Regions from separate parts of the Neobacillus sp. NRS-1170 genome, predicted to be linked through region 2. Evidence: a T-box and tRNA genes for the amino acid it is inferred to sense, from the RefSeq annotation. Region 2 holds a T-box; the other holds one or more tRNA genes.
The links. A T-box is a leader RNA that pairs with one kind of tRNA and senses whether it is charged. The one in region 2 lies ahead of ACIFOT_RS17065 (glycine--tRNA ligase), so its partner is inferred to be a tRNA-Gly.

Region 1 (4,353 bases), on a different contig from region 2:
TCATTTAGTTCCTATTTTTGAATCAGTTATTATATTTATGGAACGATAATATTTGTAACGAAGAACAAAAAAGGGGCAACTAGAATTGGACTTTGAAAATACACAAAAAGTCACATTTAAGCTGGAGAATGACAATGGGAAGTTAGAAGTAAAAGGTGAAATTATGGGGGAAAGCCAAATCCCATTTTTTGATGATTTAAAGTTTAAAGGGGTAATTGCTTTACTCAATTCCATTGATAAACAAAACTTTATCGAATCAGGGAATCATCAACTATTTGATCATTTTATCACGGAAATGGAAGAGACCCTCGATGAAATGAAAAAATATGACCAATTTCAAGGAAAAATTATTTAATGGAATAAAAGGGACTACTACATAAGTGCTTCAAAAGGGAGCCCATTGCAGGTTCCCTTTTGAAGCATTAGTGCATCAAATTCATCGCCGCTTGGTTGACTCATATGTGAATTTGGCTGATTTACTCTTCTTCAAACCATCTATTGGGACAAGACGTTTCTCATCGTGGGTTCCTCTTTGAGTGACCAACGCCATGCCAGTTGTATCTTGAATGCTTTCGATCCATACTGGAATGCCATGATATTTAACGGAAATCTCTTCATCTGCTGCAAAAATCTCTTTCACTCTATTTAGGTTCATTATTTTCACCTCAAAGTTATTTTTCCAAATTAGTTTCAACAATATAAGTAAAATCATATTCCGTATAAGGAACGGTATTTTACGCAAAATATGATAAATTTGTGTTAGATGGGGGATTCAAATGTTAAATGAGAATAATAAACCCGAAAATTCTTCGGACCCAAGCGGTATGGAGCAGCCACTACTTTCAACTGGTTCTACTGAAGCAGGTTTTAATTGGAATTCTGACGACAAGGAACTGGCTCAAAAACCGAGGATTGGTAATACCGTAGTTGGAGAAGAAGGGCAGTAGTGTTGACCTTAAAGTTAATAAAACTATTTACGTATTTAAAAAAAGATATTGAAAGGACAACAAATTATCCATGAAAAATCAACGAATTCCAGAGCATAAATTAAATACAACAAACACGGTGGGACAGGCAATTGAAAATATAACAAGCAATGATTTAACTGCATCAAATTCAACAGAAAAAATTTATAAACAAAATACTAATAAAGCTAAATAAAGCTAAATAAAAATGTATGTTCTAGAATATATTTTAGATTCTCTCTTGAACTTGCCTTTAAAACGTGATGTTAATCACAATAAAGAACTGTAGTTTGCACTATAATGATATTAGAAACTACACTTTATAGGAAAAAGAGGGAATGGTTCATGGCTGTAATATTAGAACAGACAAAAGTGAATGAGTTGGTAGACCGCTTTTACGATAAGTTACTTAAGGATTCCTATTATGTAAATATGTTTAAAGAAAGAAACGTGGATATTGAATTGCTGAAAAATCGGCAAAGAGTATTTATAAACCGCTTAGTTTCTGATGAGTCTGCACAGGAACAAAGTAAGCAGGAATCACAGGTAAGAGAAAGACATCCGTTCCAAATAGATCCAGAAAGAGCCGAGATTTGGTTTGGAAAAATGAAAGAGACAATGGATGAAACTAACCTAGATAGTGATGTAAAAGAGCATCTAATTGAAAAGGTAGACATTTTGTTAAAAAAGATAATAAAATAAGCTTTTAAAAAAGATAAAATTATTGGATGGAATACTGTTATAAATGAAAAAATAATCCACCCGCGAGTTAATGACTCAGGTGGATTACTTTATTTTTCTACTTATTAATAATTTTTACGTATATTTAATGCTTCTAAAACGATCAAATGCTCATGAAATGGCTGTAAGCCAGGTTCTGTCCTTCCGTACTGCATGCGGCAGCAAGCCTCGTACTGGAAGTGTAGTCATCTATCTATCGGCCACTGGCCGATTCATCCGTTAGGTTCATTTCCCGCAGGATGATGCCCCTACCTAAATTTGGGTTGCTCGCTCGTGGGGTTTACCCGTTCCACCTTTTCCGTTTCCAGAAAAGCATCGTCACTGTGGCACTTTCAGGTTATTCTCAGCATATCCCGAAGGACTTAGCATGATTTCACCGCCGTCAGCCGAAACTTGATCGACTGCCCACCCTTGCAGATGGCACGAACACTACAGGCATCTCAGCACTGTGCGAGCCTGGACTTTCCTCAGCTCCGTATAGGAACCGCGACTACTCACCATTTCATGTTGTTTCATTTGTTCAGAAGCGACAATGATTACTATAACAGGATTAACAGGATAAATCTTTAGTAATTTAAATCCAGCGTTTCCAATCATGTGATTTGGAAGTGAAAAAAATGGAGGAAAATACGCTTACCAGTTACATAACAAGATAACAAGGTTAGCTAAACTCTATACGTAACAGAGTTAGCTTTTTTCTTTGGTTCTAACAATTTGTTACAGCGCCTTATAGATAATAGAAGTTATTTACCGTACAACTTCGAATATTTGTAACAGAAATTTAAATTGGATAAACCAGGACTTTTGAACTACCAAAATTTACAGCTATCTTCCAATTTGGATAGATGGTATATTTCTTACATAAGCTCCTAACGGAACTTCGCATGATCTTAAATACAGAGAAGTACTCAAGAGGCTGAAGAGGCGCCCCTGCTAAGGGTGTAGGTCGGGTAACCGGCGCGAGGGTTCAAATCCCTTCTTCTCTGCCATTATCATGGCGGCTGTGGCGAAGTGGTTAACGCATCGGATTGTGGTTCCGACATTCGTGGGTTCGATTCCCATCAGCCGCCCCATATCATGCGGGTGTAGTTTAGTGGTAAAACCTCAGCCTTCCAAGCTGATGTTGTGAGTTCGATTCTCATCACCCGCTCCATTTAAATAAACGTTAGTTAATTATTCCGCAGTACCTCAGTGGTAGAGACGAGCGATGCATCATGAAATGGCTGCGAGTTGTACACGGCGAGCCGCTTCTTGCGTTACTTACTGAGGCGGGGACATGCTTCTAACAAGATAAGGATTAGGGATTAATATAATTATTCCGCAGTAGCTCAGTGGTAGAGCTATCGGCTGTTAACCGATCGGTCGTAGGTTCGAGTCCTACCTGCGGAGTCATAGTCCAACAAGGACACTAGGAACTTGGTCAGGGCAGGAATGCAGCAGCCATAACTAGTGAAATTGTGTGGACTATTACATAGACAGAAAGAGAAAAGCGCTAAACTCTATCTTTATTTGAGTTAGCGCTTTTCTTTTGTATAAGAAATTTCCATGTCACGCCTTTACCTATGCCCCTTTTTTGAATCAAGAATAAACATAGATGCATCTTGTCCCATGAATATTTTATTACCTGTATAAAAAGTTTTGAATTGAATATCTCTATACCCTATTTTAGTCATAATTTCAGTTAGCTCTTCTGGATTAAATCCGTTATGAACAAGATCTGAAACTATTTTTTCATTTTTATTAAAATCTACGACCAGTAGATGTCCTCCTTCATTAAGAACATCATATAATCTTGATAAAACTAATTCAACATCATGAATATGGAGTAGAACCTGAGCCATAAAAATATAGTCGGCATGTAAATCCGATAGACATTCCTTTTCAATATCAAAGCATAATGAATCTACATTCTGAATATTAAAATCAGTTATTTTTTGCTTTATTTGATTAATCATGTTTTGTGACGTATCCAGAAAAAGCATAGTATTAAACTCGATTAACAAGTTCATTCCGACAAGTCCAGTTCCACACCCAAAATCAATTGCATTCTTACTTTTAGCGTCAACTAAATAATTACGGATGGCATCTGATGATATCTTTGCAATTTGGATTCTTTCAGGAGTGTCATATTTATTAGCTATCATTTCAAACTTATCAGTATTTCCCAATATTATCTCCCCAATCAGGATTAATTAACAAACCTAAACACCCATTATTTAAGATACGATTTAGCATATCACAATTCAACTTTATCAAGAATTTGGTCAAGTATCAAAAATCAACATTTACCCTTAACATAATCTTTCTTTAAAAAGGTAAACTATTATACACTTGGATCTTTAAGCGGTATATTAGGGAAAAGTGACAAGTATGAAGCCGAGTATAAAAACATGATACCAATGAAATTTTCAATGAGGTGATCCTATGTCAACTATAAATAAGGAAGAAGATACTTTTTCTATAATTAATAACGGAAGTAAAGAAACTTTAGAAATTAGCTCGACGGGATATGGATTAGAATCAGTAACCGAAGAACCTAAAGAGGGTAAAAATAACCCTCCACAAAAAAGTATTAATACAACTTGTGGAGGGTTATGAATAAGTTTAAATAAAAGGCCAAAATTGGCTTTTTATTTTGCTAATAGGA
Region 2 (4,353 bases):
ATAAAGACACAGCAGGTTTCTGCTGGAAAGGAAGAAAACTATTGAACATCGTTCAACTAATTGACGAAGCAAAAAATGCAAGAGAAAAAGCCTATGTTCCTTATTCGAAGTTTGGAGTAGGAGCAGCATTATTAACAACAGATGGAAAAGTATATAAAGGCTGTAATATAGAGAATGCTGCCTACAGTATGTGTAACTGCGCAGAACGAACTGCCCTTTTTAAAGCGCTTTCAGAAGGGGATCGGAATTTTCAAATGCTGGCTGTTGTTGCCGATACAGAGCGGCCTTGTTCACCATGCGGGGCATGCAGGCAGGTTATTTCGGAATTATGTCCAAAAGAGATGAAAGTTGTTTTAACAAATCTAAAAGGCGATATTCAAGAAATGACCGTCGAAGATTTATTGCCTGGCGCTTTTTCACCGGAGGATCTGCATGCAAAATAATATCATTACAAATAAAGGCTATAAATCTGGATTTATTTCGATTATCGGCCGACCTAATGTCGGAAAATCAACGTTTCTCAATCGGGTGATTGGTCAAAAAATTGCTATTATGAGCGATAAGCCGCAGACAACCCGCAACAAAATACAAGGCGTCCTTACACTTTCAGATTCCCAAATGGTTTTTATTGATACACCAGGTATTCATAAACCAAAGCACAAATTGGGCGATTTTATGATGAAGGTTGCACAAAATACATTAAAAGAAGTTGATTTAATTCTTTTTATGGTAAATGCTGAAGAGGGATTTGGCCGTGGTGAAGAATTTATCCTTGAAAAGTTTCAAACAGTTAGCACTCCAATCTTTCTTGTAATAAATAAAATTGATCAAATTCATCCTGATGATTTATTGCCGATTATTGAATCGTATAAGGAAAAATACAACTTTGAAGAGATAGTGCCGATATCTGCACTAGAAGGTAATAATGTGGAGCGTTTGCTTACGCAAATTAAATCCTTTTTACCAGAAGGGCCGCAATACTATCCAGCTGACCAAGTTACAGATCATCCGGAACGATTTATTATTACCGAATTAATCAGGGAAAAAGCACTTCACCTGACTAGAGAAGAAATACCACACTCCTTAGCAGTTGTATTAGACAAAATGGAGCGTAAAGAAGGTAAAGATATTATTCATGTCATGGCAACAGTCATTGTGGAAAGGGATTCACAAAAAGGTATTATCATTGGAAAAAAAGGCAGCATGTTAAAGGAAATCGGAAAGCGGGCCCGCGCAGATATTGAAAATCTTCTAGGGTCTAAGGTGTTTTTAGAATTATGGGTTAAGGTCCAGAAAGACTGGCGCAATAAGATGTCCCAGCTTCGTGATTATGGCTTTAATGAAGATGAATACTGATGAATAACCCTAACTAAAATATTATACAATTGACAAGATTATGCATGGACAACATTAACAATTTTTTCGTCTTATGATTTTTGCGCAGGCAGGCTATGATAATTGTAAGGTTTGGGATTGCATTTTAGGCTAGTCTAAATAATGAAAGGTGGGGTTTTCGATGATGGATTTTACGTGGAAAGTATTTACCCAGACAGGGAATATTGACACATATCTTCTCTTTAAAGAGCTTGAGAAGGAAAACCAAGAAATACCCGGTAATCTTGATGAAGAGCTAGCACATATTGATTTTCCCGTTTCATAAGCAAGTCTTTCGCGCTCTTTAGAAGGTGACATTTATGCTTCAGAAGTGTGAAGGCATCGTCATTAGAACAACAGATTATGGTGAAACCAATAAAATTGTAACAATATATACAAGGGAATGGGGAAAGGTTGGTGTTATGGCTAGGGGTGCCAAGAAGCCAAATAGCCGCCTTTCTTCCATTACCCAGCTTTTCACTCATGGTTATTTTTTGGTTCAAAAAGGATCGGGTTTAGGCAGCATGCAGCAGGGTGAAATGATTTCTTCCATGCGTTCCATTGGCGAGGATATTTTCTTAACTGCTCATGCAAGTTATATTGTCGAATTAACTGATAAATGTACAGAGGAAAAGAAGCCCAATCCTTTTCATTTTGAATTGCTTTATCAAACACTCAATTATATGAATGAAGGTTATGATCCGGATATTCTTATGAATATTTATGAAATGAAAATGTTAAATGTTCTTGGATTGTATCCAGTGTTAAATCAATGTTCCGTTTGCGGCAGTACAGACGGGCATTTTTCTTTTTCCATTCGTGAAGGCGGATTTATTTGTCACAGATGCCTTGAAAAAGATCCGTACCATTTTAAATTATCACCAGCGGCAGTGAAATTATTACGGCTATTTTATTATTTTGATCTTTCAAGGTTAGGGAATATCTCTGTAAAAGAAGAAACGAAAGTAGAATTAAAAAATGTTATTACCGCTTATTATGAAGAATATTCTGGTTTGCATCTTAAAACCAAGAAGTTTCTCAATTCAATGGCACAATTTCGCAATTTATTATAGTTACTGTTGACATTTTTTCTACTTTTAGTTAATATTTTCTTTAAAATTAATAATTGCGTTGACGGAGAGTAGTAATTAGTAAACTCTATAAAAGCGAACCTAGGACAGTGGAAGCTAGGGTATAGGGCACTAACGAAGGCGTTCCTAAGCAATCTTGTGTTAATGAACACATTTTAAAGAGGCTGCTAATTTAGCAGCAAATAGGGTGGAACCGCGGGTAACTCTCGTCCCTATGCTTATCGTAAGCATAGGGGCGAGAGTTTTTTATTTTGCAGAAAAAACTATTAAAGGAGCTTTTAAAATGAAGGTAACAATGGAGCAAATTGTATCGCATGCAAAACACAGAGGCTTTATTTTTCCGGGATCAGAAATCTACGGCGGACTAGCAAACACTTGGGATTACGGCCCATTAGGCGTTGAATTTAAAAACAATATCAAACAGGCCTGGTGGAAAAAGTTTGTACAAGAGTCACCATATAACGTCGGTTTGGATGCAAGTATCTTGATGAACCCTCGGACTTGGGAAGCATCTGGACACATCGGTAACTTTAATGATCCGATGATTGACTGTAAAAATTGTAAAGCCCGTCACCGGGCAGATAAATTAATTGAAAACGCCCTTGAAGAAAAAGGTATTGAAATGGTTGTAGACGGCTTGCCATTTGCAAAAATGGAAGAGTTGGTTAAAGAGCATAATATCGCCTGCCCGGACTGCGGAAGCCATGACTTTACTGGAATCCGTCAATTCAATCTTATGTTTAAAACCTTCCAAGGTGTGACCGAATCAAGCACGAATGAAATTTTCTTACGCCCAGAGACTGCACAAGGTATTTTTGTTAACTTTAAGAATGTGCAACGGACAATGAGAAAGAAGCTGCCATTTGGTATCGCACAAATCGGGAAAAGCTTCCGGAATGAGATTACACCAGGTAATTTTACTTTCCGTACAAGAGAATTCGAACAAATGGAGCTTGAGTTTTTCTGTAAACCTGGTGAGGAATTAACATGGTTTAACTATTGGAAGCAATTTGCTGAACAATGGCTGCTTTCATTGGGGCTTAATAAAGAAAATTTAAGACTTAGAGATCACTCTGAAGACGAACTTTCTCATTACAGTAATGCTACAACCGATTTTGAATTTAAATTCCCGTTTGGATGGGGAGAATTATGGGGTGTGGCTTCAAGAACTGATTATGATTTGAAACAGCATATGGAATTCTCAGGAGAAGATTTCAACTATATCGATCCTGAAACAAATGAAAGATATATTCCGTTCTGTATTGAGCCATCTTTAGGTGCTGACCGTGTTACTTTAGCTTTCTTAATCGATGCTTATGATGAAGAACAGCTTGAGGACGGCACAACAAGAACAGTCATGCATTTTCATCCGGCATTAGCTCCCTTTAAGGCAGCAGTATTACCGTTATCGAAAAAATTATCGGATGAGGCTAGAGAGGTTTTTGCTGCACTATCTAAGCATTTTTCAGTGGATTACGATGAAGCAGGATCAATTGGTAAACGTTATCGCCGTCATGATGAAATTGGTACACCGTTCTGTATCACTTATGACTTTGATTCCAAAGAAGATCAAATGGTAACAGTTCGAGATCGCGACACAATGGAGCAAACACGTATTCCGATTTCAGAGCTTGTTAGCTTCTTACAAGAGAAAATGGTGTTCTAAAAGAACAGCGTAAGCGTTTAGGCGCTGTAGCTGGACAATGAAAAAGGTGCGGGCTGCCGCACCTTTAATGTATATTTTAACGACTGTATTAATTTCAAAAGAAAATTAACTGGTATATAATATTGGTATAAAAGTATAACGATTTTGTATAAGGTGGTGAGCACAATCGAACTGACCAAGCGACAGGAACATATTCTGCAAATAGTTAAGGAAAAAGGACCG

Region 1: it encodes a tRNA-Gly, which carries the amino acid that the T-box ahead of ACIFOT_RS17065 (glycine--tRNA ligase) is inferred to sense. The anticodon was not compared.

Annotation. Positions count from the first base shown of each region.
Region 1 is NZ_JBITPF010000051.1:245-4,597, reverse strand. It holds gene ACIFOT_RS21995 (hypothetical protein) at 86-355, shown strand; gene ACIFOT_RS21990 (small, acid-soluble spore protein, H family) at 437-655, opposite strand; gene ACIFOT_RS21985 (hypothetical protein) at 777-947, shown strand; gene ACIFOT_RS21980 (hypothetical protein) at 1,018-1,161, shown strand; gene ACIFOT_RS21975 (protoglobin domain-containing protein) at 1,311-1,667, shown strand; RNA gene rnpB (RNase P RNA component class B) at 1,827-2,208, opposite strand; tRNA gene ACIFOT_RS21965 (tRNA-Ser) at 2,605-2,695, shown strand; tRNA gene ACIFOT_RS21960 (tRNA-His) at 2,704-2,779, shown strand; tRNA gene ACIFOT_RS21955 (tRNA-Gly) at 2,786-2,859, shown strand; tRNA gene ACIFOT_RS21950 (tRNA-Asn) at 3,024-3,095, shown strand; RNA gene ffs (signal recognition particle sRNA small type) at 3,095-3,180, shown strand; gene ACIFOT_RS21940 (class I SAM-dependent methyltransferase) at 3,263-3,874, opposite strand; gene ACIFOT_RS21935 (hypothetical protein) at 4,131-4,304, shown strand.
Region 2 is NZ_JBITPF010000038.1:37,435-41,787, reverse strand. It holds gene ACIFOT_RS17085 (cytidine deaminase) at 42-443, shown strand; gene era (GTPase Era) at 433-1,356, shown strand; gene ACIFOT_RS17075 (YqzL family protein) at 1,517-1,660, shown strand; gene recO (DNA repair protein RecO) at 1,695-2,447, shown strand; T-box leader at 2,497-2,682, shown strand; gene ACIFOT_RS17065 (glycine--tRNA ligase) at 2,749-4,131, shown strand; gene ACIFOT_RS17060 (helix-turn-helix transcriptional regulator) at 4,285-4,353, shown strand, end outside.